Regions from separate parts of the Escherichia sp. B1147 genome, predicted to be linked through region 2. Evidence: riboswitches for the same ligand, from Rfam matches in the RefSeq annotation. Region 2 holds a riboswitch; the other holds the start of a gene.
The links. A riboswitch is a leader RNA that binds a small molecule or an ion and turns the genes downstream of it on or off. The one in region 2 is predicted to bind cobalamin.
Positions count from the first base shown of each region.

Region 1: linked by a shared signal. The riboswitch ahead of A9180_RS14520 (hypothetical protein) and the one ahead of btuB (TonB-dependent vitamin B12 receptor BtuB) in region 2 are both predicted to bind cobalamin.

Region 1 covers NZ_LFHY01000014.1:30,612-45,779, forward strand. Annotated here, with positions in the region: gene cobT (nicotinate-nucleotide--dimethylbenzimidazole phosphoribosyltransferase) at 1-99, opposite strand, end outside; gene cobS (adenosylcobinamide-GDP ribazoletransferase) at 124-867, opposite strand; gene cobU (bifunctional adenosylcobinamide kinase/adenosylcobinamide-phosphate guanylyltransferase) at 864-1,409, opposite strand; gene A9180_RS14520 (hypothetical protein) at 1,544-1,978, opposite strand; cobalamin riboswitch at 2,196-2,371, opposite strand; gene pocR (transcriptional regulator PocR) at 2,461-3,375, opposite strand; gene pduF (propanediol diffusion facilitator PduF) at 3,580-4,389, opposite strand; gene pduA (propanediol utilization microcompartment protein PduA) at 4,903-5,187, shown strand; gene pduB (propanediol utilization microcompartment protein PduB) at 5,184-5,996, shown strand; gene pduC (propanediol dehydratase large subunit PduC) at 6,015-7,679, shown strand; gene A9180_RS14550 (propanediol/glycerol family dehydratase medium subunit) at 7,689-8,357, shown strand; gene pduE (propanediol dehydratase small subunit PduE) at 8,372-8,890, shown strand; gene A9180_RS14560 (diol dehydratase reactivase subunit alpha) at 8,900-10,732, shown strand; gene A9180_RS14565 (glycerol dehydratase reactivase beta/small subunit family protein) at 10,722-11,072, shown strand; gene pduJ (propanediol utilization microcompartment protein PduJ) at 11,092-11,367, shown strand; gene A9180_RS14575 (BMC domain-containing protein) at 11,391-11,804, shown strand; gene A9180_RS14580 (phosphate propanoyltransferase) at 11,816-12,448, shown strand; gene pduM (microcompartment protein PduM) at 12,445-12,936, shown strand; gene A9180_RS14590 (EutN/CcmL family microcompartment protein) at 12,940-13,215, shown strand; gene pduO (two-domain cob(I)yrinic acid a,c-diamide adenosyltransferase PduO) at 13,227-14,234, shown strand; gene pduP (CoA-acylating propionaldehyde dehydrogenase PduP) at 14,231-15,168, shown strand, end outside.
Region 2 covers NZ_LFHY01000020.1:95,652-110,819, reverse strand. Annotated here, with positions in the region: gene murI (glutamate racemase) at 108-965, opposite strand; gene btuB (TonB-dependent vitamin B12 receptor BtuB) at 910-2,754, opposite strand; cobalamin riboswitch at 2,819-3,010, opposite strand; gene trmA (tRNA (uridine(54)-C5)-methyltransferase TrmA) at 3,124-4,224, shown strand; gene A9180_RS20365 (YijD family membrane protein) at 4,265-4,624, opposite strand; gene fabR (HTH-type transcriptional repressor FabR) at 4,624-5,274, opposite strand; gene A9180_RS20355 (citrate-proton symporter) at 5,378-6,694, opposite strand; gene A9180_RS20350 (M20 aminoacylase family protein) at 6,737-7,903, opposite strand; gene sthA (Si-specific NAD(P)(+) transhydrogenase) at 8,233-9,633, shown strand; gene oxyR (DNA-binding transcriptional regulator OxyR) at 9,616-10,533, opposite strand; gene A9180_RS20335 (MFS transporter) at 10,785-12,068, opposite strand; gene manD (D-mannonate dehydratase ManD) at 12,152-13,366, opposite strand; gene argH (argininosuccinate lyase) at 13,883-15,168, opposite strand, start outside.

The DNA.
Region 1 (15,168 bases), on a different contig from region 2:
GACAGGTTTGAGTAACCCATCAATATACTGTTGGGCACGCGACATCGCGGCAGGATCGATGGCAGGGATCGTATTCAGTAAATCGGCAAGTGTTTGCATGTCGCGTCTCTTAGGTAATCAGTCTTATAGCAGTGCCAGCAGGAAGACCAGTTCACCAAGCTCTATGGCTGCTCCCAGCGTATCGCCGGTTTGCCCGCCCAGAGTACGTTTGAGAAGCTGACCAAGGATGAAAATCGCCACCATCGTCACCACCATAGCAGCAACACCGTGCATGCCTGGTAATAATACGGCAGAAAAAATAGCGGCTAAACCGAGGGTGACACAGGTTTGTCGCCCGTCAATTTTGCCAATGAACACATTACCAAGCCCTTCTTCCCGGGCATAACGATGACGATACATCAACAATGCGGCAGTCCCACGGCTAACCGCACATGCCGCCGCCAGCGATGCAAGGATCGGTTCGCCACGCAGCGCCAACTCGCTTAACACCAGAATCTTTGCCAGAACCACAAAAATCAGCGCCAGACCGCCGTGGGTACCTAAACGGCTATCACGCATAATTTCCAACATGCGATCGCGGCTACGTGCAGAAAATACGCCATCACAGGTATCTGCGAGGCCGTCCAGGTGGAATCCACCGGTCATCAGCGCCAGCACCAACACGCTAAACAATGCCGCCAGTGGTACGCCGAACCATGTCTGCAACGCCATGAAGACAAGTCCGCTAATCGCGCCAAGCAATAAACCAATTAAAGGAAAAGTTATGATACCGCGAGAATAATGCTCGAAATCCAGCCCCTGGGACCAGCGACGCGGTACAGGCAGACGCGTAATAAAAGAGAGCATCGCCCAAAATAATTTACTCATTTGATTTTTACTCCAATACCCGAAACCACCAACCATACTTCATCTGCCGCAGCGGCCAACTGCTGATTTACCCGCCCGGCAATATCACGAAAATGTCGCGCCAGACGATTCTCCGGCACAATCCCCATTCCCACTTCATTGGTCACTAATACGATCTTTGCAGTACAACGTTGACAGGCAGCAATCAACGACTGAATCTCACCATTAATCGCCTGCTCCATCGCGTCATAATCCCATTTTTCAGGATCTTTATCGCCGCCACATTCAAACAAAAGATTAGTCACCATTGTTGTAATGCATTCCAGCAACACGGCAGCCTGCGGATTAATGTCTGCGTTAATAAACTCATCAAGATTTTTCCAGCGTTCCACCGTGTGCCAGTGCGCCGGGCGGCCTTGCCGATGATGTTCAACCCGCGCCGCCATTTCATCATCAAAGATTTGCGAAGTGGCGATATACAGGACCTGTGGAGTATCCCCAATAAGCGCCTCGGCGTGCCGGCTCTTCCCGCTCCGTGCGCCTCCCGTCACCAAAATCATCATACGGGCTCCCGGTTCAATTGTATGATGGTATTTATTGACCAGAACAATGGATGCTCCATTGTTACTGACCGTAATAACATTTCTTCGATTAATACTGCGCGTATTAAAAATAAAAATCCAGCATTCTCAATCCATTACGAATGAGGGAGACATTGTGAAATAGCCCGATTTCCCTGCGTGAACGACCGACAGAATGTGTCATTAGCAACGGTTTCTCTGAATTGACACGTTTCATTCAGATAATGGATTAACGCTACAGCCCCACCAGCCGGACCAGTCAGCAAACGAGCATTGTGCTCTGCTATTAAGATTACCGTCACGCCATCAGACTGAGGGAGCCTTTCTGGTATGAGTGTCCCGCTTTCAGCAATCAATAACAGCACTGAATAATCGCTATACGCATCTGATAATGATTGTTCTGGCCCACCGTTAAAAGGCAGGAAATCTTGCTGCCAATCCTCACCAACAAAACAGGTAACAGGCAACATTTCAGCCAGATATTTCGCCAGATTAATATCGCCAGAGGAGAGGCAAAAAAGAGCTATCGATTCGGGTTTTATCATTTTCATATCCCCCGTCCTCCGCTTCGTTTCCTGCAATGACGGTCAGGCTGATATACCAAAAAAAACGATTGCCGCGATTTAAGTGCAGCCCAGGTGCCTGTCGGCACTACAATGAATGAACTAAATGATGCCGCCATACCCTGATCCTCTCAGGGTGGTAGGGGTATAAAGACGCGCCAGTACTCAACCGGGCGCTTCCGGACAACCCACTTCCCACCGAAGTTGTTGGTATTGACTAACAGGCTGGTCTTCTGGCTTCGCATCATCCTCCCCCGGCCTTCCCAATCTCGCGATCAGTGGTATTTTCGGGGTTGTCAGCATTACAGCAGCGGGGGCTGCGAGGGATTTCCACCCTCTTCCCAGGCACAAATGTGCCACACCTGTCAGCGTATGTTATGAGCTGATTTCACTTTTCCCATAACACGTAAATAACGTTAATTATTCATTCCAGAGTTTATTTAAACCTTCCTCTTTTTTGGGCATTTACTCTATACCGTTTCCATCGCCGCAGTTTCACTCACTTGCTGCCGATACACCTGCGGCGTAACCTGATAAGTCTGACGGAAAACTTTGCAAAAATAACTGGTTTGCGAAAAACCTAAATTACGCGCAATGCTGGCGATGCTCCAGTCACTATGACACAGCAACTCACGAGCACTAGCCATCCGTTGTTGGTTTACCCACGCATTAAAACCGACCCCATGGTATTTTTTAAATAATTTACTAAAATAATAAGGACTTAGATAAACGTGCGAGGCAACATCTTCCAAACGCAAATCGTCCGATAAATGCGAATCAATATAGCGTAAAGCTTTTTTCATTTTATTGTCGTGGGGATTAGGCGCACGAGTCTGGCGTACCGAATCTGACTGAGATTTGTTCTCTTTAATAACAACAAAATTGAGTTGTTTTTTGAGGCAATTTTCCACAATCAACTTCAACAAATCAGCAGAGGCCATAACTCGCGAGTAATCCATCTCCGGGACTTTGCGAAATTCATTAAGTAATTCGGGATCGGCTTGCCAACGATCATCGACATTCAGAATATCGATCAAATCGACATCACCATTACGCAGGCGGACTTGTCCACACAACACAAAGCCGACTAAATGCTCGGCAATCACCAAAGGAATAGAGAAATCGGTTAATCCTGCGTGGCAACGGTAAATACAAGGTTGATCGGATTTAGAGGCTTCCAGGCCTCCGCAACGATCGCTCATGCGGCAACGAGTACTAAGCTGTGGATGTTGCCGCATCATCTGACAAAACGGGGTGAAGTTAAACAGTTCGGAAATTTCATCACCGTGGATATTGACCACGACAACCGCAAGGCTGGTCGCCTGTGCAAAATCCTGCGCGATTTTATTAATGAGTTCTGAATTAAGTACCGCCGCAGAAATCATGATAAAACCTCCCAGTTAATTTATTGTTATTGTAAAAAACAATTGTTTTACATTTAATCTTCACATCATCCCTGATGATTTACTGACGAGAAGCACAAAAGACAATAACAAAAGCCTCCATGAAGCGGGAGACTTTTTAATAAGTTCGGAAAGCAGATCACAAACAGTAAAAAAATAAACGTTTATAACCGCCAGGTTATTTCGTTATTCGGTGATATCTTTAGGCGTAACACTATTGACAGGTAAATTTTGCGCAATGAGAAAGCGATAAATCGCCGCACCAACGCAGGCACCAATGACCGGAGCAATAATGGGTACAATGAAATAAGGAATATTGCGTCCGCCAGTCATCGCTATTTCTCCCCACCCAGCAAGCCAGGTGAAAATTTTTGGCCCAAAATCACGCGCTGGATTCATGGCAAAACCAGTTAATGGTCCAGTAGAAGCACCAATAACAGCAACCAGAATACCAATCAGTAAAGGGGCAAGAGGCCCCTTTGGTACGCCATTGCCGTCATCGGTCAACGCCATAATCAATCCCATTAACATAGACGTTATGACCACTTCGACCAACGCCGCCTGCCATACATTTATTGCCGCTGCCGGGTAAGTACTGAAGATACTGGCGAGTTGTAAACTTTCTGTACTACCACGAACCATATTGTGGGTAGATTCAAAATCGGTAAACAAATTGCTATATAAAAAATACGCCAGAACCGCACCACCAAAGGCACCCGCTAATTGCGCCACACAAAATGGCAGCACTTTACGGCCAGGAAAAGCGGCGAACAACCATAGAGCAATCGTAACCGCCGGGTTGAGATGAGCGCCGGAAATTCCTGCCGTAAGATAAACAGCAAGTGAAATACCTAACCCCCAAATAATACAAATTTCCCACAGTCCCAGACTTGCCCCGGCAAGTTTGAGGGCACACAAACAACCAATGCCAAAAAAGAGGAACAGTCCGGTGCCCAAAAACTCGGCAACGCATTGCGCCTTGAGTGAATCATTCATAGTGACACCTTCTTTGCGGAGTTTATTTCTTCATCAGCCAACAGAATTGCTGATTGTTGTGTATATCGAGCGCAACTATAAAAATTGCTCTGCAGAAAATATTGCTAACATGCATGACAGACTCGTGGAAAAATCGTGCTGACATAGCAAATTATTGTCATTGCCGAAGCATGCAACACAGCGTTAATCAGTGCTGATAGTAATAATTACTGCCCAATTCTCACAATAAAAAATTGTCATCACGATATAATAAAATTTAAACAAATATCACAGTTCCCTTCTGCGAACCAAACCCAACGAAATATTATTCTCGATTAAGCCCACTAGCCAACGCAATTAATTCACATTGAAACACCCATAAAATAACCAATAAATTAATAACATATAGTTTATAAAAGCAATTTTATAATATTTGTTCTCTATTAATTTTTCTCATTGGCCGGTTAAGTCAGCCATTCTTTTTCCTCGCTTTTTTTTATAGTCATATCGACAAAAAATCCATGCGAGGTCTTTATGCAACAAGAAGCGTTAGGAATGGTAGAAACCAAAGGCTTAACTGCCGCCATAGAGGCCGCAGACGCCATGGTGAAGTCGGCAAATGTATTGCTGGTCGGCTACGAAAAAATAGGTTCCGGGCTGGTGACCGTCATCGTTCGTGGTGATGTCGGGGCGGTAAAAGCGGCAACAGACGCAGGTGCCGCCGCTGCGCGTAACGTCGGTGAAGTGAAAGCCGTACACGTTATTCCCCGCCCACATACCGATGTCGAAAAAATCTTACCAAAGGGAATTAACCCATGAGCAGCAATGAACTGGTCGAACAAATCATGGCACAGGTCATCGCCCGCGTAGCGACGCCAGAGCATGAGGTTCTCCCGGAAACCACTCATCAAACACGAGAGACGGCTATGGCAGAAAAAAGCTGCACGTTAACAGAATTTGTTGGCACCGCTATTGGCGACACTGTAGGTCTGGTCATTGCGAACGTTGATAGCGCCCTGCTGGACGCGATGAAACTCGAAAAACGCTATCGCTCCATTGGCATTCTGGGTGCGCGTATTGGCGCAGGTCCACACATTATGGCTGCTGATGAAGCGGTCAAAGCCACCAACACTGAAGTAATTAGTATTGAACTTCCTCGCGATACCAAAGGCGGTGCCGGACACGGCTCATTAATCCTCTTAGGTGGCAACGATGTTTCCGATGTGAAACGCGGTATTGAAGTTGCCCTGAAAGAACTCGACCGGACCTTTGGTGATGTCTATGCCAACGAAGCCGGGCATCTTGAACTGCAATATACCGCCCGTGCCAGCTATGCACTGGAAAAAGCGTTTGGCGCTCCGCTGGGGCGCGCTTGCGGCGTTATTGTCGGCGCTCCAGCTGCTGTTGGTGTTCTGATGGCCGATACCGCGCTGAAGTCCGCCAATGTGGATGTCGTGGCGTACAGCTCACCTGCTCATGGCACCAGCTACAGCAATGAAGTCATTCTGATTATCTCGGGTGACTCCGGCGCAGTCCGTCAGGCGGTCATCTCCGCACGCGAAATCGGTAAAACCGTACTTTCGACTCTCGGCGATACACCGAAAAACGATCGCCCTTCCTACATCTGAATTCCCTGAGGCAGATTCATGAGATCGAAAAGATTTGAAGCACTGGCCAAACGCCCGGTCAACCAGGACGGTTTCGTTAAAGAGTGGATTGAAGAAGGCTTCATTGCGATGGAAAGCCCGAACGATCCAAAACCGTCAATCAAAATTGTTAACGGCGTCGTCACCGAGCTGGATGGAAAGCCCGCCAGCCAGTTTGACCTGATCGACCACTTTATCGCCCGCTACGGCATCAATCTCGCGCGCGCCGAAGAAGTCATCGCGATGGATTCGGTCAAACTTGCCAATATGTTGTGCGATCCAAATGTCAAACGTAGCGATATCGTTCCCCTTACCACAGCAATGACGCCCGCTAAAATCGTCGAAGTCGTTTCGCAAATGAACGTGGTAGAGATGATGATGGCGATGCAAAAAATGCGCGCCCGTCGGACACCATCACAACAGGCTCACGTCACCAACGTTAAAGATAATCCGGTACAAATTGCTGCCGACGCGGCTGAAGGGGCATGGCGCGGGTTTGACGAACAGGAAACCACCGTCGCTGTTGCTCGCTATGCCCCGTTCAACGCCATCGCTCTGCTGGTAGGTTCGCAGGTTGGGCGCCCGGGCGTTTTGACCCAGTGTTCGCTGGAAGAAGCCACCGAACTGAAACTCGGTATGTTAGGCCACACCTGTTACGCCGAAACTATTTCTGTCTACGGCACAGAACCCGTTTTCACCGATGGCGATGACACCCCGTGGTCAAAAGGATTTCTCGCGTCGTCTTATGCTTCTCGCGGCTTAAAAATGCGCTTTACTTCCGGCTCCGGCTCTGAAGTGCAGATGGGCTACGCGGAAGGAAAATCAATGCTTTATCTCGAGGCTCGTTGCATTTACATCACCAAAGCCGCAGGTGTTCAGGGGCTGCAGAATGGTTCGGTAAGTTGCATTGGTGTTCCATCAGCGGTGCCGTCAGGCATCCGTGCAGTGCTGGCGGAAAACCTAATTTGCGCATCGCTGGATCTGGAATGTGCCTCCAGTAATGACCAGACCTTTACCCACTCAGATATGCGCCGTACCGCGCGTTTTCTGATGCAGTTCCTGCCGGGTACTGACTTTATCTCTTCCGGTTTTTCCGCTGTGCCGAACTACGACAACATGTTTGCCGGTTCAAACGAAGATGCCGAAGACTTCGATGATTACAACGTCATTCAGCGTGACCTGAAGGTTGATGGCGGTCTGCGACCGGTGCGCGAAGAAGATGTTGTCGCCATCCGCAATAAAGCCGCACGCGCTTTACAGGCTGTCTTTGCCGGTATGGGTTTACCCCCTATTACCGATGAAGAAGTCGAAGCGGCGACCTATGCCCACGGCTCGAAAGATATGCCAGAACGCAACATCGTAGAAGACATTAAGTTCGCCCAGGAAATTATCAATAAAAACCGTAACAGCCTGGAAGTAGTGAAAGCCCTGGCGCAAGGTGGGTTTACCGATGTCGCCCAGGACATGCTCAACATGCAAAAAGCGAAACTGACCGGCGATTATCTCCATACCTCAGCCATTATCGTCGATGACGGACAAGTGCTCTCTGCGGTCAATGACGTCAATGATTACGCCGGACCGGCTACGGGTTATCGCCTACAAGGGAAACGCTGGGAAGAGATCAAAAATATTCCCGGTGCACTTGACCCCAACGAAATTGACTAAGGGTGAGAAATGGAAATTAACGAAAAATTACTACGTCAGGTAATCGAAGACGTGTTGGCAGAAATGCAAACCAGCGACAAGTCCGTTTCATTTCGCGCACCTGTCTCCGCAACTGCCACTTCTGCACCGGATGCCGGGAGTTTTTTGACCGAAATAGGCGAAGCCCAACAAGGCACTCAGCAGGATGAAGTCATTATTGCTGTAGGCCCGGCATTTGGCCTGGCGCAGACCGTCAATATTATCGGCATTCCGCATAAAAACATCTTGCGCGAAGTGATTGCCGGTATCGAAGAAGAAGGCATTAAAGCCCGTGTGATTCGCTGCTTTAAATCGTCTGATGTCGCATTCGTGGCGGTCGAAGGCGATCGCCTTAGTGGTTCCGGCATTGCTATTGGTATTCAGTCAAAAGGCACCACGGTTATCCACCAGCAGGGGCTTCCCCCTTTGTCTAACCTGGAACTTTTCCCGCAAGCGCCTTTGTTGACGCTGGAAACTTATCGCCAGATTGGCAAAAACGCCGCGCGTTATGCGAAGCGTGAGTCTCCACAACCAGTTCCGACCCTCAACGATCAAATGGCGCGGCCTAAATACCAGGCCAAATCAGCCATTTTGCATATCAAAGAGACGAAGTACGTGGTAACTGGCAAAAAACCGCAAGAACTGCGCGTGACGTTTTAACAAAGGAAACCTTCATGAATACCGATGCAATTGAGTCGATGGTCAGGGACGTGTTGAACCGCATGAACAGTCTACAGAGTGTAACTCCTGTTCCTGCAGCCCCCAACGCGTCAATACAGAGCGCCAAAGTGACTGATTACCCACTGGCAAATAAACATCCAGAATGGGTCAAAACGGCGACCAATAAAACGCTCGACGATTTCACTCTGGAAAATGTACTCAGCGATAAAGTCATCGCCCAGGACATGCGCATAACCCCTGAAACATTGCGTATTCAGGCCGCGATTGCCAGAGATGCTGGTCGCGATCGCCTGGCGATGAATTTTGAACGTGCCGCCGAGCTTACCTCTGTGCCGGACGATCGCATCCTTGAAATCTACAATGCGTTACGCCCTTATCGTTCAACTAAGCAAGAACTCATTGCCATTGCTGACGATCTTGAACGTCGTTATCAGGCCAAAATTTGCGCTGCATTTGTCCGCGAAGCTGCAGAACTCTATGTCGAGCGTAAAAAACTGAAAGGCGATGATTAAGGACGAACTATGCGATATATAGCAGGCATTGATATCGGCAATTCATCCACAGAAGTGGCACTGGCGACGCTCAGTACGTCTGGAGAATTGTCATTCGTGAGCAGCGCTCTTGCGGAAACTACTGGAATCAAAGGTACGTTGCGTAACGTACATGGTATTCAGGAGGCGCTCGCACAGGCAACGAAAAAAGTCGGCATCAATGTCAGCGATATTTCGCTTATTCGTATCAACGAAGCAACTCCGGTCATTGGTGATGTGGCGATGGAAACCATTACAGAAACCATCATCACCGAATCAACCATGATTGGTCACAATCCGAAAACTCCGGGCGGAGTGGGACTGGGCGTGGGGCTCACCATCACGCCACAAGAGTTGTTAACACGCCCGGCAAACACCCCGTACATTCTGGTCGTGTCATCGGCATTTGATTTTGCCGATATCGCGACCATGATAAACGCCTCCGTGCGTGCTGGATATCAACTGACTGGCGTTATTCTGCAACGCGATGATGGCGTGCTGGTCAGTAACCGACTGGAAATCCCTTTACCCATTGTTGATGAAGTCCTGTACATCGATCGTATTCCGCTCGGTATGCTGGCCGCTATTGAAGTCGCCGTTCCCGGGAAGGTTATCGAAACCCTGTCGAACCCGTATGGGATTGCCACCGTTTTCGCCCTCAATGCTGAAGAGACTAAAAATATCGTTCCTGTTGCACGAGCGCTAATCGGCAACCGTTCTGCAGTAGTGGTGAAAACACCTTCTGGCGACGTTAAAGCCCGTTCGATACCCGCCGGAAACATCGAACTGCTTTCTGCCGGACGCACAATTCGAGTTGATGTTGCTGCAGGTGCCGACGCCATTATGAAAGCCGTCGGCGAGTGCTCAAAACTGGAAAACGTGACGGGAGAACCAGGCACCAACATCGGCGGTATGCTGGAACATGTTCGCCAGACTATGGCGGAGCTGACCAATAAACCCAGCCACGAAATTTTTATTCAGGATTTACTGGCGATAGATACCTCTGTTCCCGTCAGCGTAACCGGTGGTCTGGCTGGTGAGTTTTCACTGGAACAGGCAGTGGGTATCGCTTCAATGGTGAAATCCGACCGACTGCAAATGGCGATGATCGCCAGTGAAATTAAGCAAAAACTGCATGTTGATGTTCAGGTTGGAGGCGCTGAAGCAGAAGCCGCAATTCAGGGAGCCTTGACTACCCCTGGAACCACACGCCCTCTGGCAATTCTGGACTTAGGCGCAGGTTCTACCGATGCCTCCATCATCAATCAGAAAGGGGAAATGATAGCCACTCACCTTGCGGGTGCGGGCGACATGGTGACCATGATTATTGCCCGGGAACTGGGCTTAAATGATCGTTATCTGGCAGAAGAAATCAAAAAGTACCCGTTGGCAAAAGTAGAAAGCCTGTTCCACTTACGCCATGAAGACGGCAGCGTTCAGTTCTTCCCTACTCCCCTATCCCCTCATGTATTTGCCCGCGTTTGTGTAGTGAAACCTGACGAACTGGTGCCTATTCCCGGCGATTTAACGCTGGAAAAAGTTCGTGCTGTTCGTCGCAGTGCGAAAGAGCGCGTCTTCGTAACCAATGCCCTGCGCGCGCTACGTCAGGTAAGTCCTGGCGGAAACATTCGCGATATTCCGTTCGTCGTTCTGGTGGGCGGTTCTTCGCTGGATTTCGAAGTACCGCAGTTAGTCACCGATGCGTTGGCGCATTATCGGCTGGTCGCCGGGCGCGGGAATATCCGTGGTAGTGAAGGCCCGCGCAATGCGGTAGCTACCGGGCTACTCATTTCCTGGCACAAGGAATCGGCTCATGGAAAGTAAAGATCATGCGCCAGTCATTGTCGTCACAGAAATCGGTGACTGCATCAATACATGGAATGAGGTGCTTCTTGGCATTGAAGAGGAAGGTATTCCCTTTCGCATTCAACATATTCCGTCAGGTGAAGTTATCGATAGCGCCTGGCTGGCTGCTCGTCAGTCCCCCCTGCTGGTTGGCATAGCCTGCGACCGGGAAAAACTGATTGTGCATTACAAAAACTTACCGGCATCAGCGCCACTGTTTACGCTGATGTATCAACAAGATAACCATGCCCGGCGTAGCATCGGCAATAACGCTGCCCGCCTGGTAAAAGGCATTCCCTTCAGGGAATGCCACTCATAATCCACAGGAGAGACGCTGTATGAACAACGCACTAGGACTGGTTGAAACAAAAGGGTTAGTTGGCGCAATTGAAGCTGCAGATGCCATGGTTAAATCCGCCAACGTGCAACTGGTTGGCTATGAAAAGATTGGTTCAGGTCTGATTACGGTAATGGTCCGCGGCGACGTTGGCGCAGTAAAAGCCGCCGTTGATGCAGGGAGCGCCGCGGCAAGCGCAGTTGGCGAAGTGAAATCCTGCCATGTCATCCCACGGCCACACAGTGATGTTGAGGCCATTCTACCTAAATCTGCATAAACCCATTTACTAAGGAGCACAGCGTGAAGCAATCACTGGGATTACTTGAAGTCAGTGGTCTGGCACTCGCCATCAGTTGCGCAGACGCTATGGCAAAAGCCGCGTCCATCACGCTGGTTGGCCTTGAGAAGACCAATGGTTCAGGCTGGACGCTCATCAAAATCACCGGTGACGTCGCCTCGGTTAATGCGGCGATCGCGACGGGTGCCAGTTTCGCCGGACAGCGAAATGGCCTTGTCGCACACAAAGTAATTGCCCGCCCGGGAGAAGGAATACTGCCCCGCACAACAGAAGCATTGAATGTGAGGGTCGAAGCAAGCGAAACGCCAGCACCAACAATTGCCTCAGAGGTTATCAGTTGTAATTTGTGTCTTGATCCAGCGTGCCAACGGCAAAAAGGTGAGCCCCGCTCTCTTTGCCTGCACTCCGCTATGTGAGAGGTGTAGCAATGGATAAACAAACTTTGCAGGAGACTGTTAGCCTGGTTCTGGATGAGATGCGCAAGCGCCCTATCCCTCTGGGCGTTTCCAGTCGTCATATTCACCTTTCTACAACAGATTATGTGCGCCTTTTTCCTGAACAGCCGATCAGCGAGAAAAAACCATTATTGCAACCAGGTCAATTCGCTGCTGAACAAGTTGTTACGCTGGTGGGACCAAAAGGCAAATTACACAACGTTCGCTTGTTGGGGCCGTTACGTAACTCAAGTCAGGTGGAGATTTCCCGGACCGACGCCAGAACGTTAGGGATCACAGCCCCGCTACGTATGTCAGGCGATCTCAGCGGCACTCCTGGGGTTCGTCTGATAAGCCCATTTGCAGAGCTGGAAATCGCTTCTGGCGTTATTGTCGCGCAACGGCATATTCATATGTCTCCGCTTGATGCCCTGATTTATGGCGTTACACATGGCGATAAAGTGGCGGTCGCCGTTGAAGGTAATGAGCGACGACTGATATTCGATAACGTTGCTGTTCGCGTCGCACCGGATATGCGTCTTGAAATGCATATTGATACCGACGAGGCCAACGCCGCAGGCGCTGATAATCCTGAAGTTTTTGCCACTCTGGTGTCAGCGCCATGAATAGCGTGCTGATGCAGCATATTGTTGACGAAGTCATTTTTCGCCTGAAACAACGAGCGGGAAAAACACTCGCACTGACTGTTCCGCAACTACGAGAAGCAAGCGTTCACGAGATAGTTCGTCAGTATGCGTCGTTACAAATTCGATATGTCGATCTACCACTGTTACGACAACTTGCGGACAACGAAACGTCAGATCGAGCGGCGCTCTTCATTCACGGGGCGTTAGCCTGGGGAGTGCACATTCAATTGTCGTTGCAGAATCATTTCCTGAACGCCATCAAATTGCAGGCTCTCGCCCGTCTACCACTAACCTGGTGCGATGAACAAGGGCAACCAATCTACCTTCATCATGACCGACTTTTAAGTTATGCCGACATAGCGCAGTTATGCGCGGGGATTCTGGTGCTACAGCGGAAATGTTGTGTGACTGCACTCGCGCGCGAAGCGGCAATTACCCGAAACATTCAGTTAATCAGGCAGGAGTAACCCATGCATCTGGCTCGAGTCACTGGCGCGGTGGTATCCACGCAAAAATCACCTTCCCTGGTCGGGAAAAAACTGCTGCTGGTTCGCCGGGTCAGTGCTGACGGCGAACTGCCTCTCACGCCATTAACTGGCGACGAAGTTGCCGTTGATTCAGTTGGCGCTGGCGTCGGTGAGTTGGTACTCCTCAGCAGCGGCTCCAGCGCCAGACATGTTTTTAACGGCCCCAACGAAGCCATCGACCTGGCAGTGGTCGGCATTGTAGATACGCTTTCACGCTAAGGAGTTGAAAGATGGCGATTTATACCCGCACAGGTGATTCAGGAAGTACATCTCTATTTACCGGACAACGCGTCAGTAAAACTCATCTACGCGTCGAAGCCTACGGCACGCTGGATGAACTGAACGCGACACTAAGTCTGTGTTATTGCGCCACCTCCATCGAAAGCCATCGCATATTACTGGAAGCCATTCAACAACAGATATTTTGGTTTAGCGCCGAACTCGCCAGTGAAAGCGAACAGCCATCAACGCAGCAGCGTTACATCAGCACGGAAGAAATTGCCGCGCTTGAAAAAGCGATCGATAGCGCAATGAACGCTGTTCCGCCAGTTCACAGCTTCATTCTGCCGGGACGTTGTGAAGCCGCGAGCCGCATGCATTTCGCCCGCACGGTAGCCCGACGGGCTGAAAGGCGCCTGGTTGAACTGACAACAGAAGCCAGCGTCCGCCATGTTTTACTGCACTATATCAACCGACTTTCCGATTGCCTGTATGCCCTCGCCCGCGTGGAAGACAACGTTGCTCATCAGAACCTGATGATTCAGGAAATCACAAAACGTTATCGCGAGGCCAACCACACTTCAGCATTGAAGGAACGCACGATGTCGCTCACTTTTCAGGATCTTCACCAGCTCATTCGTAGCGCGGCAATGCGTGCGGATGAACTGCATATTCCCGTTGTTATCAGCATTGTCGATGCCAACGGAACAGAAAGTGTTACCTGGCGGATGCCTGATGCACTGCTGGTTAGCAGTGAACTGGCACCGAAAAAAGCCTGGACCGCCGTGGCGATGAAAACGGCAACACACAAGCTTGCTGATACCGTGCAACCGGGTGCGCCGCTTTACGGGCTCGAAAGCCATATGCAAGGCAAAGTCGTCACTTTTGGTGGCGGCTTCCCCCTCTGGCGTGACGGAATATTGCTTGGAGGGCTTGGCATTAGCGGCGGTAGTGTTGAACAAGACATGGATATTGCCCAAAGCGCAATGGCGGCGATTAACGTGGGAGTAAACCAATGAACAACTCTGAATTAGAAACACTGATCCGCAATATTCTGCGCGAGCAGTTAGTCCCCACGACTTCGCAAACGCATAAAAACGGTATTTTCCAGACTGTCGATGAAGCTGTCTGCGCTGCACACCTGGCCTTTTTGCGCTTTCAACAGTGTCCGCTTAAAACCCGCAGCGCCATTATCAGCGCCATTCGCGAAGAATTAACTCCCCGCCTTACAGAACTGGCGGAAGAGAGCGCCAACGAAACGGGGATGGGAAATAAAGAAGATAAGTACTTAAAAAACAAAGCGGCACTCGATAACACGCCTGGAATTGAAGATTTAACCACCACTGCACTGACCGGTGATGGTGGCATGGTTTTGTTTGAATACTCCCCGTTTGGCGTTATTGGCTCGGTCACGCCGAGTACCAATCCCACGGAAACTATCATTAACAACAGCATCAGCATGCTTGCAGCTGGCAATAGCGTCTACTTCAGTCCACACCCGGGAGCCAAAAACGTATCGCTGAAATTGATCACCATAATCGAAGACATCGCGTTTCGCTGTAGTGGCATTCATAGCCTGATCGTTACTGTATCTGAACCGACCTTTGCTGCCACCGAACAGATGATGGCGCACCCTAAAATCAGCGTTCTGGCGATTACCGGCGGTCCGGGCATCGTCGCCATGGGAATGAAAAGTGGCAAGAAAGTGATTGGTGCCGGTGCGGGTAATCCCCCCTGCATCGTCGATGAAACGGCAGATATTGTGAAAGCTGCCGAAGACATCATCAACGGAGCCTCATTTGATTACAACCTGCCGTGTATCGCTGAAAAAAGCCTGATCGTCGTGGCGTCAGTGGCAGATTATTTAATCCAGCAAATGCAAAGTTTTGGCGCCCTTCTTCTTAACCATGAGCAAACTGAAAAATTGCGAGTCGTTTGCCTGCCAGACGGTGT
Region 2 (15,168 bases):
CTTGTTTGCCGTTGTTCCGTGTCAGTGGTGGCGCATTATAGGGAGTTATTCTGAGCTGACAAGAGGAAATTTAAAATAATTTTCCGAATGCGCAACATTCAACCAAATCAGCTTGAAACTGCCAGTTTTTCGAGCGTTTTGAAACCGTAACGCTGTAAAACGGGTAATAACTGTTCAGCTTCTGGCGTCATTGCCATGCAAAAGGCAATGTTCGCATCGGCAGATTTTGCCTCAGGAGCTTCATGTTCCAGCAGCCAGGCCGTTCGGCGGGCAATCGCAGCGCCTGAATCCACCAGTCGGGTTCCCTCTGGCAGCACCTTTAACAGTTCTTCTTGTAATAGAGGGAAGTGGGTACAACCCAGAACAACAGTATCTGGTGGCTCTTTCATTCTTAGCCACGGGCGCAGGATACGTTTTAGCGCATCCAGAGAGATTTCTTCGCCATGCAGCTTCGCTTCAGCCAGCTCAACCATCTCTGCCGAGCCCAGCATTTCTATCTGACATTCATTAGCGAAACGCGCGATTAGCTCGTGGGTATAAGAACGTTTTACCGTGCCACGAGTTGCCAGCAATCCGACAATGCCATTCGCAGTCAGACGTGCCGCTGGCTTAATTGCCGGTACGACACCGACAACCGGGAACGCAAACTTCTCGCGTAATGCAGGAAGTGAGACGGTACTGGCGGTGTTGCAAGCCACAACAGCCAGCGCAAGGGGATAACGCTCTTGCACCGCAGTAACAATTTCCACCACTCGCTCAACAATAAAGTCTTCGTTTTTTTCGCCATAAGGGAAAGCGACATTATCGAAAGCATAAATGTAATGGAGATCCGGTAAGAGGCGCCGGATCTCGTCATAGACCGACAGCCCACCGACGCCGGAGTCAAACACCAGCACGGTGGGACGTGGTTCAGAAGGTGTAGCTGCCAGACAAGGTGTATTCCCGTCCTGCAGTTTGATAGCCATAGACTGTCTCGTAATCTTTGTCGAACAGGTTGGCTATTTTACCACGAACTGTCAGATGAGAGGTGACCGGATATGCAACCGCAAGATCCCATAAACTCACACCGCCCATTTTCACAGTTTGATACGGCCAGGAGGAGTAATCCTTATCATAGCGAGTGCCTAAATACTGATAAGTAATACCCCAGTCGAAGTCATACAGCTGCCAGTCGAGCTGGTATTTCACCTGCTGTTTAGCGCGGCGTAACAACGGTGCGTCAGTAATTGCGTTACGAGCATCGACATAATCGTAACTCACAGTATGCGTCAGTGGTCCGGTATCAAAATTGGCGGTCGCCTCGACACCTTTAATCCGCGCTTTCCCTTCGTTGTAATATTTCAGGATGTGGTCGTCATAATCGATTAAGTCACTAACATCGTTACGATATCCAGAAATACGCCAGTTCACTCCAGCGGTTAAGCCTTCAAACGCGCCTTCCCACTGTTTGCTTTTCTCAGGGTCCAGATCCGGATTACCGTAGAAGCCGTACAATTGCCCAAGATTAGGTGCCTTGTAGGACGTGCCATAAGAAGCGATGAAACGATAGCCTTCGATGAACTCCCATCCGACGCTGGTTTGCCAGGTTCCATGACGGCCAAACTGTGAGTTATCGTCGCTGCGTGCTGCACCTTCAAAGGTAAAATCGCCGACTTGTTGCAATCCGGTCAGATAGATACCGGTATTACGTTGATCATATCCATCGTCAACATACCCGGTACCTGGCGTCGTAGTCTGTTTCTGCCAGTCAACACCCGCACCAATATTACCGTGGCCAACGGTGACGTTGTTTGCCCACTGGACGGTGTACTGCTTCATCTCATCGAGCGTCGCGGACGAATCATAACGACCATAATGCGGATCGTAGTTGTAATCTTTGCTATGGCTATAGCTGGTAATGAGCTGTGATTTAATCAGTTCGCCGTTATAGCGCAGCCCAGCGTCCCAGCTTTGGCTATAGAGTTTACGGGTATCGAGCAACGGTGAGCCGGGAGAATAATACGCGTCATAATTGGTCCGATTATCATAGCCATAGCCACGTACAAAGCCGCTCCAGGCATCGGTAAAATTATGTTCCAGAGCACCATAAAGCGTTTTACTTAAGAAACCATCGTTATCAGGCTGCGCTTGCATTCCTGTATTGCCGTAAGCGACAACATCATAACCATGGGTATAAGCGTAATCGCCTAACAGGGTTACCCGAGTTTTATCCCCCAGTTGTTGCTGCGTAGAGACATCGTAGTTTTGATAACTATGGCTTCCCCATCCCGCTGAAATTTCCGTTCCGGGTTCATCGCGCGTCGTAATGATATTCACCACCCCGCCGATTGCATCGGAACCATAAACGGCGGATCGCGGCCCGCGGATATATTCGACACGCTGGACAAGTGCAATAGGGAATTGACTAAGATCGGCAGAACCACTCACCCCTGCCAGATTCAGGCGCACGCCATCAATTAATACCAACACATGACTGGCATTTGTGCCACGAATAAAAATAGAAGAAAGCTGACCTGAACCGCCGTTTTGAGTGATATCCACGCCAGGGAGACGGCGCAGCACATCATTGACCGAGGTCGACTGCCAGCGGTCAATATCCTGACGCGTCACAACGGTAGTTGGCGCAAGCACAGTGTTGCGCGGCTGTTCAAAACGGTTAGCAGTAACAACGAGAGTATCCGGGCTGGTATCCTGTGCCCAAGCAGAAAAGGCTGTGACAGAACACGCCGTCAGCAGCGAAGCTTTTTTAATCATTGTAAAGCATCCACAATATAAGAAGGATGCCGCAGGTTTCATCAATATTACGCGATGATGAGAACCAGATGCGACGTTGGCCGGCAGGTCTTCGGGCTTGGAGGGGTATCTGAGGATACAAAGAGATGATGACTTCCCACCGGATGGCAGTGTCTGCATTACGCAATCATCGCACCTTTCCTTACCGCTGCGCGTCAGCTCCAGATTCGCACTGGATTCCCTATTAACTCACAGGACCGGCAAGTGGATGCTACAGGTTGTAACAAGTTACTGTCCAGACATAGCTCACAAATAGGAATTCATCAAGATCTGGACATCTGATGAGCAATCCCTACAATCGCCGCGTACTTTAATTTTTCAGGATACATCATGACCCCCGAACACCTTCCAACAGAACAGTATGAAGCGCAGTTAGCCGAAAAAGTGGTACGTTTGCAAAGTATGATGGCACCGTTTTCTGACCTGGTTCCGGAAGTGTTTCGCTCGCCGGTCAGCCATTACCGGATGCGTGCGGAGTTCCGCATCTGGCACGATGGCGATGACCTGTACCACATCATTTTCGATCAGCAAACCAAAAGCCGCATCCGCGTAGATAGCTTTCCCGCCGCCAGTGAACTTATCAACCAGTTGATGACGGCGATGATTGCGGGTGTGCGCAATAATCCTGTTCTACGCCACAAGCTGTTCCAGATTGATTACCTCACCACGCTGAGTAATCAAGCGGTGATTTCCCTGCTGTACCATAAAAAGCTGGATGACGAGTGGCGTCAGCAGGCGGAAGCCCTGCGCGATGCACTACGCGCGCAGAATCTGAATGTGCATCTGATTGGTCGGGCAACGAAAACCAAAATCGAGCTGGATCAGGATTACATCGACGAACGTCTACCGGTCGCAGGAAAAGAGATGATCTACCGCCAGGTAGAAAACAGCTTCACCCAGCCGAACGCGGCGATGAATATTCAGATGCTGGAATGGGCGCTGGACGTGACCAAAGGCTCAAAAGGTGATTTGCTGGAGCTGTACTGCGGAAACGGTAATTTTTCATTAGCGCTGGCGCGCAATTTTGATCGGGTATTAGCCACCGAAATAGCCAAGCCGTCTGTTGCTGCTGCGCAATACAACATTGCCGCCAACCATATTGATAACGTACAAATTATTCGTATGGCAGCGGAAGAATTTACCCAGGCGATGAATGGCGTGCGTGAGTTTAACCGTTTACAGGGAATCGACTTAAAGAGTTATCAGTGTGAAACCATTTTTGTCGACCCGCCGCGCAGCGGTCTGGACAGTGAAACCGAGAAAATGGTGCAGGCGTATCCGCGTATTTTGTACATTTCCTGCAACCCGGAAACGCTGTGTAAGAATCTGGAAACATTAAGCCAGACGCACAAGGTTGAACGTCTGGCTCTGTTTGATCAGTTCCCCTACACGCACCATATGGAGTGCGGCGTATTACTGACGGCGAAGTAAAATCCATGCCGGATAGCATCGCTATCCGGCATGATACTTGTTACTCTGCAACTTCCTGCTTACGGTTACGCATCTTCGCGCCAATCCAGAACACCATGATGACGGACAGCACAGCCGGGAAGAAGTTAGAACCGATATCCGGATATTCTGCACGAACCACCGTGCTATACAGCAGAACGCCGAGAATAAAACAGGCAGCTGCCAGACCCGGCAATCCGACCGGCATAGTACGATTAAGATAACGTTGATGCAGGCAGTAAACCGTCAGCACCAGGGAAATAATCGGGAATACAGAAAATGGCACAATGGAGCTAAACAGCGCTGCAAAAGTACCATTAATCGATAAGCCAGCAACCAACGCCAGCAGCAGCGTACCTCTATCTTGATTTGCTTGTTTCATTACTCGTCCTTCACATTTCCCGGAATAATTGCGGTTTTCTCTTGTTCACGGCGATACCAGTAATAAGCCCCTTTCGAAATCATTCGTAGTTGCAGTACCAGTCGCTCTTCTAATTGCCGACGTTGTTCGACGCCGACATCCAAAGCCTCGGCACCCGCACTGAAGACAATCGTCACCATTGCTTCGGCTTGCGCTTCAGTAAACGCGCGAGGCATATGGTTTTCGAGTTCAAGATAGTCCGCAAGTTCCGCAATGAAGTGCTGAATTTCACGCGCAACGGCGGCACGAAATGCGGCGGAGGTGCCGGAGCGTTCCCGCAATAATAACCGGAAGGCGTTAGGATTATTACCGATGAACTCCATAAATGTGGATACCGAGGTGCGGATCACACTCCCGCCTTTAGCGATACGCTGACGCGCCTGGCGCATAAGCTGACGCAGCATCAAACCACTCTCGTCAACCATGGTCAGGCCAAGTTCGTCTACGTCGCGGAAATGCCGATAAAAAGAGGTGGGAGCGATGCCCGCTTCACGCGCCACTTCACGCAAACTCAGGCTGGCGAAGCTGCGTTCAGCACTTAATTGGCTAAATGCGGCTTCTACCAGCGAACGTCGGGTTTTTTCTTTTTGCTGCGCTCTTACGCCCATCACGATGTCTGAATCCTTGCCAAAAGTACTGCTGGCACTATACCAGAGAATGAACATTCTGGATTGCTTCAGTGCTGTGAATGAATGGCAAGACAATAAAACGTATTCACTGCAATTCTTTGGCCGGTTCTTTTACGAACAACAACGCCAGCATCGACAGCAATGTCCCCCCGCCCAGATACCACGCCGGAGCAGTCAGGCTATCCAGTAACACGATGGATTGCGTAGCGAAATATTGCGCAAAACCGCCGAAAATTGCTACGCCAATGCTATAAACCAGCGCGAAGCCTAATGCCCGGATCCGTTTCGGCAACAGTTCGGAAATCAGCAACATTACCGGTACTCCACCAAGCGTGGTAAAGCTGACCATCACGAAAACGACCGTCAGCAACATGCCTGGGCTTGGGTAATTCACCAACAACCAGAACGAAGGCCAGCTACAGAGAAGCACCATCACACGCGAGATAAAAATCAGCTTTTTACGTCCGACCGAATCACATAGCATCCCCACCAACAGCGCGCCCGCAAACGTAATCACCCCCGCCAGTAACATCGCTGCATGAGAATAGTGTTGAGGCATTGCCAGATACTTCGCCGCCCAGGTGCCGTAGTAAAAGAGGGAAATATAGGTTGCTACCGTACTACCAATAGCGAGTAAAACGCCGTTAACGATAGTCGCTTTATGTTGCAGGAGCAGAGAGAACGCGCTTTCGCTGGCAGCGGCTTTTTTATTGTGTACTGGTTCAGGCACATCATTTTCCAGGCTCAGACGCAGCCAGCAACCGATGGGCGCTAAAAGCACACCAATAAAAAATGGCACACGCCAGCCCCATTCTGCCATTACGGTTTCTGAACCTGTGGCGAACGGTAGCCATGCGCTCAGACCTAAAGCAACAACGCCACCAAATGTCGTTGCCAGCCCCTGAGTCGCCAGCGACCAGCTACTGTAAAAGCCGCGACGATTTGCCGGAGCTGACTCAACCAGCAAAGACATTGAGGCGCCGACTTCACCACCTGCCGCAACGCCCTGAATCAGACGCGCCAGCACCAGCGTCGCCGTTCCCCAATAGCCCGCCGTCGCATATGTTGGCGCAATGCCAATCATCAACGTGCCGAGGCTCATCAGGGCAATGGTGAACACCATCGCAGGCTTACGTCCGAAGCGATCGGCCCAGGCCCCGACGATAATTCCACCAAGCGGGCGCATAAAAAAACTCACGCCAAACGTTGCAAATGCCAGTAACAGCGCGACATTGTGATCAGCACTGGGTGGGAAGAAAAGCGTACTGATATAGACCACAAAAAAGTTGTAAACGCCAAAATCAAAAAATTCGAGCGCATTGCCAAACGCCGAGGCAAAAATCACCCGCTTACCGCTGGGCTTTTTCTTCACAATCACGGTTCCATTTACGATCGCCGTCATTCCATGTTCCTTGCCAGAAAGTGTTGTTGTGTGTTGTTTTATTTATTGCAGCCAGGCTTCTACCAGTGCGCCCCAGTAGCTACTTGCCGGGACCAGACTTGCATCGTTGAAGTCGTAGCCCGGGTTATGCACCATGCATGCCCCTTCCCCGACATCGCCATTACCGAACAGCAAAAAAGCGCCTTTTGGCTGGGCTTCCAACATGAAAGAGAAATCTTCACTGCCCATCAGAGGTTTAATGCCAAACTCAGCCCGAGCTTCGCCAAACGTTTTACACGCCGCCTGCCAGGCGAAGCGCGCCATCTCCTCGTCATTCACTAATACCGGTGTGCCGTTAACATGCGTCACATCAGCCGTAGCGCCAAAGCTGACAGCCTGGGCTTGCGCCAGAGCAGGAATACGGGTCAGAAGAAGTTGCCGGGTTTCGCGGCTAAGAGAGCGGACGCTGATTTTCATCTCAGCACTATCAGGAATGACGTTAGCGGCCTCACCCGCAACAATGCTGCCAACGGTTATCACTGCTGCTTCCAGCGGATCGACATTGCGCGACACAATGCTTTGTAATGCGGTGGTGATATGTGCCGTGATCAGCACCGGATCGATGGCTTTGTGAGGAATTGCGCCATGCCCACCACAACCATGAACTGTGATGTGGAACTGATCCATTGACGCCATTAGCGCCCCAGGCTGGAAGAAAAACTTGCCAACCGGTAAGCCCGGCATGTTATGCATACCGAAAATCGCATCGCAGGGGAAACGGTCAAAAAGCCCCTCTTTAACCATGATCTCGCCGCCGTTAATCATCTCTTCTGCGGGCTGGAAGATAAGACGTAACGTGCCGTTAAAACGACGAGTTTCGGCAAGATAACGCGCAGCGCCAAGTAATATCGTGGTATGACCGTCATGCCCGCATGCGTGCATTAAACCGGGATGTTTACTGGCCCAGGGCTTGCCGCTATTTTCATAAATTGGCAACGCATCCATATCAGCACGCAGACCAATACTTTTCTCTCCGTCCCCCACTATTAACGTGGCCACTATCCCCGTCGTTGCCAGCCCTTGCTCTACCTCATAGCCCCACTGGCGCAGCTTTTCCGCAACCAGAGCACTGGTTTTAAATTCTTGTAATCCCAGCTCCGGGTTTTCGTGGATTTGGTGGCGGATCTCGCGCAACTCTTCCTCAAACCCACGAATGTAGTGTTCGATCATCGGCTATTCCTTTATTCACTTATAAACAAGTTAATTAACGGGTTTTATTGATGGTGTAAATATAAATAACGAATCAATATGAAATATTTATATATTTGTTTTATAAGAATATTTAACATAGACAATAACAAAAAAGCACGCTTCGGCAAGATAAAACTATCAGCCATAAGAAAAAGCAATTAATAGCGAATTAGTGGATTAAGAAGGGGGCAGACAAAGCAAAGGCCGCTCACGATATAGCCAGATAAATGACGGGGATCAATTGGCTTACCCGCGATAAAATGTTACCATTCTGTTGCTTTTATGTATAAGAACAGGTAAGCCCTACCATGCCACATTCCTACGATTACGATGCCATAGTAATAGGTTCCGGCCCCGGCGGCGAAGGCGCTGCAATGGGTCTTGTTAAGCAAGGTGCGCGCGTCGCAGTTATCGAGCGTTATCAAAATGTTGGCGGCGGTTGCACCCATTGGGGCACCATCCCGTCAAAAGCCCTCCGCCACGCTGTTAGCCGCATTATAGAATTTAATCAAAACCCACTTTACAGCGACCATTCGCGACTGCTCCGCTCTTCTTTTGCCGATATCCTCAACCATGCCGATAACGTGATAAATCAACAAACGCGCATGCGTCAGGGGTTTTACGAACGTAATCACTGCGAAATATTGCAGGGGAATGCCCGCTTCGTTGACGAGCACACGCTGGCGCTGGACTGTCCGGACGGCACGGTTGAAACGTTAACCGCAGAAAAATTTGTCATTGCCTGCGGCTCACGCCCTTATCATCCAGCAGACGTCGATTTTACCCATCCGCGCATTTACGATAGCGATTCGATTCTTAGCATGCATCACGAACCGCGCCATGTGCTTATCTACGGCGCAGGGGTGATCGGTTGTGAATATGCGTCGATCTTCCGTGGCATGGATGTGAAAGTGGATCTGATCAATACCCGTGATCGTCTGCTGGCATTTCTGGATCAGGAGATGTCAGATTCTCTCTCCTATCACTTCTGGAACAGTGGTGTGGTGATTCGTCACAACGAAGAGTACGAGAAGATCGAAGGTTGCGATGACGGCGTGATCATGCACTTGAAGTCAGGCAAAAAGCTGAAAGCAGACTGCCTGCTCTATGCCAACGGACGCACCGGTAATACCGATTCGCTGGCGTTACAGAACATTGGGCTGGAAACTGACAGTCGCGGACAGCTTAAGGTCAACAGCATGTATCAAACCGCGCAGCCGCACGTTTACGCGGTGGGCGACGTGATTGGTTATCCAAGTCTGGCGTCGGCGGCCTACGACCAGGGGCGCATTGCCGCGCAGGCGCTGGTGAAAGGCGAAGCCACCGCGCATCTGATTGAAGATATCCCTACCGGCATCTACACCATTCCGGAAATCAGCTCGGTCGGTAAAACGGAACAGCAACTGACCGCGATGAAGGTTCCGTATGAAGTAGGCCGCGCCCAGTTTAAACATCTGGCTCGCGCACAAATCGTCGGCATGAACGTGGGTACGCTGAAAATTTTGTTCCATCGGGAAACGAAAGAGATTCTGGGGATTCATTGCTTTGGCGAGCGCGCTGCCGAAATTATTCATATCGGTCAGGCGATTATGGAACAAAAAGGTGGCGGCAACACTATTGAGTACTTCGTCAACACCACCTTTAACTACCCGACCATGGCGGAAGCCTATCGGGTAGCGGCATTAAACGGCTTAAACCGCCTGTTTTAACGCTTTATCGAAATGGCCATCCATTTTTTCGCGGATGGCCTCTGCCAGCTGCTCATAGCGGCTGCGCAATGGTGAGCCTGGGCGATAAACCAGACCAATGGTACGGCGTGGTTCCGGCTTAATGCACGGCAGATAAACCACACCATCGCGTTTGCGTTCTGGCGGTACAGCCAGCGCAGGCAGTAAAGTGATCCCGCTACCTGCGGCCACCATGTTGCGCAGCGTCTCCAGACTGGTCGCGCGGAAGTGTGTATCTTCATCCGCTCCAGCTTCAAAGCAGAAGCCCATTGCCTGATCGCGCAGACAGTGACCATCTTCCAGCATCAGCAGTTTTTCTCCTGCCAGATCGGCCATCGGCACACATTCGCGGTTAGCCCACGGGTGATCTTCATAGATTGCCAACAGCATTGGCTCATCAAACAACGGCACTTCAATGAATGCTTCGCTCTCTTTCACCAGCGCGAGGATCACGCAGTCGAGTTTGCCACTATCCAGCTGCGCCAGTAACTGGTGGGTCTGCGCTTCATGCAGATACATTTCCAGCTTCGGAAAGGTCTGGTGCAGCATCGGGATAATATGCGGCAACAGGTAAGGTCCAACCGTTGGAATCAAACCAATATGCAGCGGTCCGGACATCGTCTCCCCCTGCTGGCTTGCCATCTCTTTAAGGACTTTCACCTCGCGCAGCACGGTACGCGCCTGATCCACCAGTAGCATTCCCGCCTGGGTGAATAACACTTTACGGCTGGTCCGCTCCAGCAACATCACGCCCAGCTCATCTTCCAGCTTACGAATTTGCCCACTCAAGGTTGGCTGGCTGACGTGGCAGGAATCTGCCGCACGGCGAAAATGGCGGTGCTCGGCCAGTGCCACCAGGTACTCAAGATCACGAATATTCATTATCCATCCTCCATCGCCACGATAGTTCATGGCGATAGGTAGCATAGCAACGAACGATTATCCCTATCAAGCATTGTGACTGATAATTGCTCACAGAAACGGAGCGGCACCTCTTTTAACCCTTGAAGTCACTGCCCGTTTCGAGAGTTTCTCAACTCGAATAACTAAAGCCAACGTGAACTTTTGCGGATCTCCAGGATCCGCTTTTTTTTATTTTACAGGCCCACAGCAAGAGAGCCTGATAGTAACGGTTACTCAATGCGATCTTTGACAATAAAGAAGTAACACAGCGCACCAGTGAAGGTCACACAAGCGGCGATAACCAGCGCCAGATTAAACGAGTGCGTAGTATCCACTACCCAACCGGTTACGATCGGGGCAAAGGAAGCAAAGACAAAACTGCCAAAGTTTTGAATACCGGCGATGGAAGCCACTTTTGTTTCAGACACCATCACCTGAACCAGTCCCCATGCAGATGTTCCCGCGAAATGCACACAGAACAGCGCCATTGAGATAAACGCCACCGCTTGCGTTGGTGAGGAAGATTGCACTACCAGCAACGTGCCTAATGCCGACATCATCAAACCGCAGACAATAGCCGTTTTACGCGTCTTCGCCAGGTCGTAGCCTTTTTTAGCCAGTCGATCGACAACAATACCGTTGACCCACATTCCGACTGCCGCCGCGAGGAAAGGAATCGCCGCCACCCAACCCGTTTTCGCCAGACTAAAACCTTGCTCGGCCTGCAAATAACCGGGTAACCACGCGATGTAGAGCCAGCCTGTATAGTTGACGCCAGAGAAACCTAAAATCATCCCCCAGGTTGTCCGATGCTTAAACAGCGCCAGCCATTCACTAAATTGCAGTTGTGGTCGCGGTTTAACCGGCGCGGAGAGATACGTCCGTTCTTCCTCGGTCAGGACAAACTGCGCCCGGTTGCGGTACCACGCGTACCAACAGATCCCAACCAGAATCCCCGCCACGCCGATGATGACAAACATCGCCCGCCAGCCCCACGCCAGTTGCATCAGCACCAGAGCAGGAGGCGCAATAGCCTGACCGATAACGGTAGATGAGTTAAAAATCCCCAACGCCGTGCCGCGTTCTTTTTGGGCATACCAGTCGGTGATAGATTTCACCCCCGCAGGCATAAATGGCGCTTCGCCAATACCCAGACCAATACGCATTAAAATAAAGTGGCTAAAAGAATTAACCATTCCTGTTAATGCCTGCATTAATGACCAGAATATCAAGCCTGCGCCTAAAACTATTCGTGGGCCAAAGCGGTCTAGCAAAATACCGGAAGGAAGTTGTGAAAAACCATAAGACAGAGAAAATGCAGAAAGTAAAACGCCAAACTCGGTGGCGGATAATCCTAACTCACCACGAATAGCTTCACCTGCCACACTCAACGACGAACGGTCGAGGAAATTAACGATCCCCGCCATAAATAATAAAACCAGCGTCACTGTCTGAATACGACGGATCCGTTGCAGTTTATTACCCACAACACTACCAGGCAAATCAACGTCCATTTTTAAGCTCCTTGAGCAGATTTAATAGATTTGATTACTCAATCAATAAATTAAGCGACAGATATACGGCTTCGCTTAAATCACTACCAATTCCACAATGTGCCGTCTTCCAGTCGTGCGACAGGGAGATACGCCGGGTCATACGGATATTTCGCCGCCAGCTTCTCATCGAAAGAGATACCCAGACCCGGTTCATCACCAGGGTGCATATAACCCTCATCGAAGCGCCAGCTATGCGGGAAGACTTCAAGCATTTGTTCGGAATAGCCCATGTACTCCTGAACGCCAAAGTTTGGTACCCAGAGGTCAAAATGCAGCGCCGCCGCATGGCAAATGGGCGATAAATCAGAAGGGCCGTGCGAACCGGTGCGTACCTGATAAAGTGATGCGAAATCGGCTATCCGCCGCATTCCGGTAATGCCGCCTGCATGGGTAATCGTCGTGCGAATGTAGTCAATTAGCTGCTCTTCGATTAACTGCTTGCAGTCCCAGATACTGTTAAACACTTCACCGACCGCAATCGGCGTCACGGTATGCTGGCGAATTAAACGGAAACATTCCTGATTCTCGGCAGGCGTCGGGTCTTCCATCCAGAACAGGCGGTAATCTTCAATGCTCTTTCCAAAGCGCGCCGCTTCGATGGGGGTAAGGCGATGGTGCATGTCATGCAACAGATGTTCGTTAAAACCGAACTTATTGCGCACTGCCTCAAATAACTTCGGCGTGAAATCGAGATACTTCTCCGTCGACCACAACTGCTCTTCCGGCCACTGGCCTTTAGTTGCCGGTTCGTACGCCAGTCCTTTGCCTTTCGCCAGGCCATAGGTGGTTTGCATCCCAGGCACACCGCACTGCACACGAATCGCCTTAAAGCCCATCTGCTGGTGCTTTGCATAGTCCTCAAGGACTTCATCAATCGTGCGCCCGGTGGTATGGCAATAAACCATCACCCCCTCACGAGAAGCACCACCAAGCAGTTGATACAGCGGCATATTGGCTGCTTTAGCTTTGATATCCCACAGCGCCATATCGATAGCAGAAATAGCCGACATCGTGACGGGGCCACGTCGCCAGTAAGCGCCTTTATAAAAGAATTGCCAGATATCTTCGATTCGACTGGCATCACGGCCAATTAATTGTGGACAAAGATGATCTTTAAGATATGACGCGACCGACAATTCGCGACCATTTAGCGTGGCATCTCCCAATCCACAAAGTCCGCTTTCAGTGGTTATTTTAAGCGTAACGAAATTACGCCCGGGGCAAGTAACAAAAACGTCCGCAGCAATAATTTTCATTATTGCAATCTCCTGTGTTGTAAATAGACGCTTCAAACTTAATTTTACGTCTACTACCATACAAGAGAGAAAGAGTGATTATTCAACCGTGATCACATTAAAAACAAAAATTTCCTCCGAGGAACAAAAATATCCTCAAAAACCACCAGGATAATTGATCATTATCGTTAAAACAACACGTTAAATAATCACATAACAAATTCCATTAACCTTCAGAATGAACACAGCAGCAGAAATTAATCATATTTCATTAATTAAAATATGTATCGTTTGATGTATTTAAAAATATTTTTATGCGAGGAACGAACGTAAAAGAAGGCACAGGAATAAAAAGGAATGTGACAAATAATAGTTCTGGCTGGGCGTTAAATTTAAGGTCAACAGAATGCTGGCAAATCTCTGCCTGATGCGACGCTATCACGTCTTATCAGGCCTACAAAGTGCAACACTACGTAGGCATGATAAGCAAAGCGCATCAGGCAAACTCCCCGTTTTCAGGGGAGCGATATAAACAAGTTACCCTAACCGCGCCTTTGCAAAAGCAATCGCCTGCGCCACCTGCTGCGGTGAGACGCCGCCTTTTGCCGCACGCTTGTCGAGGCACGATTGCAGCGACAGAATCGGATAGACATCTTCGCCAATCACCTTGCTGAATTTCTGCAACTCAGCCAGCGGCAGTTCTTCCAGTGGTTTGCCCTGACGAATGGCTTCCACCACCGCTTCGCCAACAATATGGTGCGCCTCGCGGAACGGCACGCCTTTAGCCACCAGATAATCAGCCAGTTCGGTGGCGTTTGCGTAGCCCTGCTGCGCCGCTTCCTGACAACGCGGGCGTTTCACCTGAATCCCGTCCAGCACCAGCGCCGCCATATGCAGGCAGTCCAGCCAGGTATCGAGCGCGTCGAATAAGCCCTCTTTGTCTTCCTGCATATCTTTGTTGTAGGCCAGCGGTAGACCTTTAAGGGTCATCATCATGCCGGTTAACGCGCCCTGAACACGGCCGCATTTACCACGAATCAGCTCCAGCGCATCCGGATTTTTCTTCTGGGGCATTAATGATGAACCGGAAGTCACACGATCAGAAAGCTCCACAAAACCTGCTTCACCGGTGTTAAAGAAAATCAGATCTTCGGCAAAACGCGACAAATGCACCATACCGATAGCGGCGGCAGAAAGCAGCTCCAGCACGTGGTCGCGGTCAGAAACACTGTCGAGGCTATTACGCGTTGCCGAAGCAAAACCCAGCCAGCCTGCTAACTGTTCACGGTCAATTTCATAGGCCGTTCCCGCCAGCGCGCCACAGCCTAACGGGCTGACATCCAGGCGCTTAAGCGCGTCCTGCAAACGGCTTTCATCACGCGCCAGCATCTCAACGTAGGCCAGGCACCAGTGAGCGAACGTCACCGGCTGGGCGCGTTGCAGGTGGGTATAGCCCGGCATTACCGCATCCTGATTGTTTGCCGCCGTTTCCACCAGCGCCGATTGCAGCTGACGGTTAGCCGTCAGCAACTCGCTAACGGTAGCTTTGCACCACAGTTTCAGATCGGTCGCTACCTGGTCATTACGGCTACGCCCGGTATGCAGTTTTTTGCCTAACTGGCCCACTTTGTCGATCAGTTTGCCTTCCACCCAGCTATGGATATCTTCGGCGTCGCTTTCGAGGATTTGCTGTGGCCTGGCGCGAACATCTTCCAGCAGCACGTTCAGCGCCTCTTCCAGTTGCGCCTGCTCTTCTGCGGTTAACACGCCTACCGTTACCAGGGCTTTGGACCAGGCCACAGAGCCGACAATATCCTGCTCCG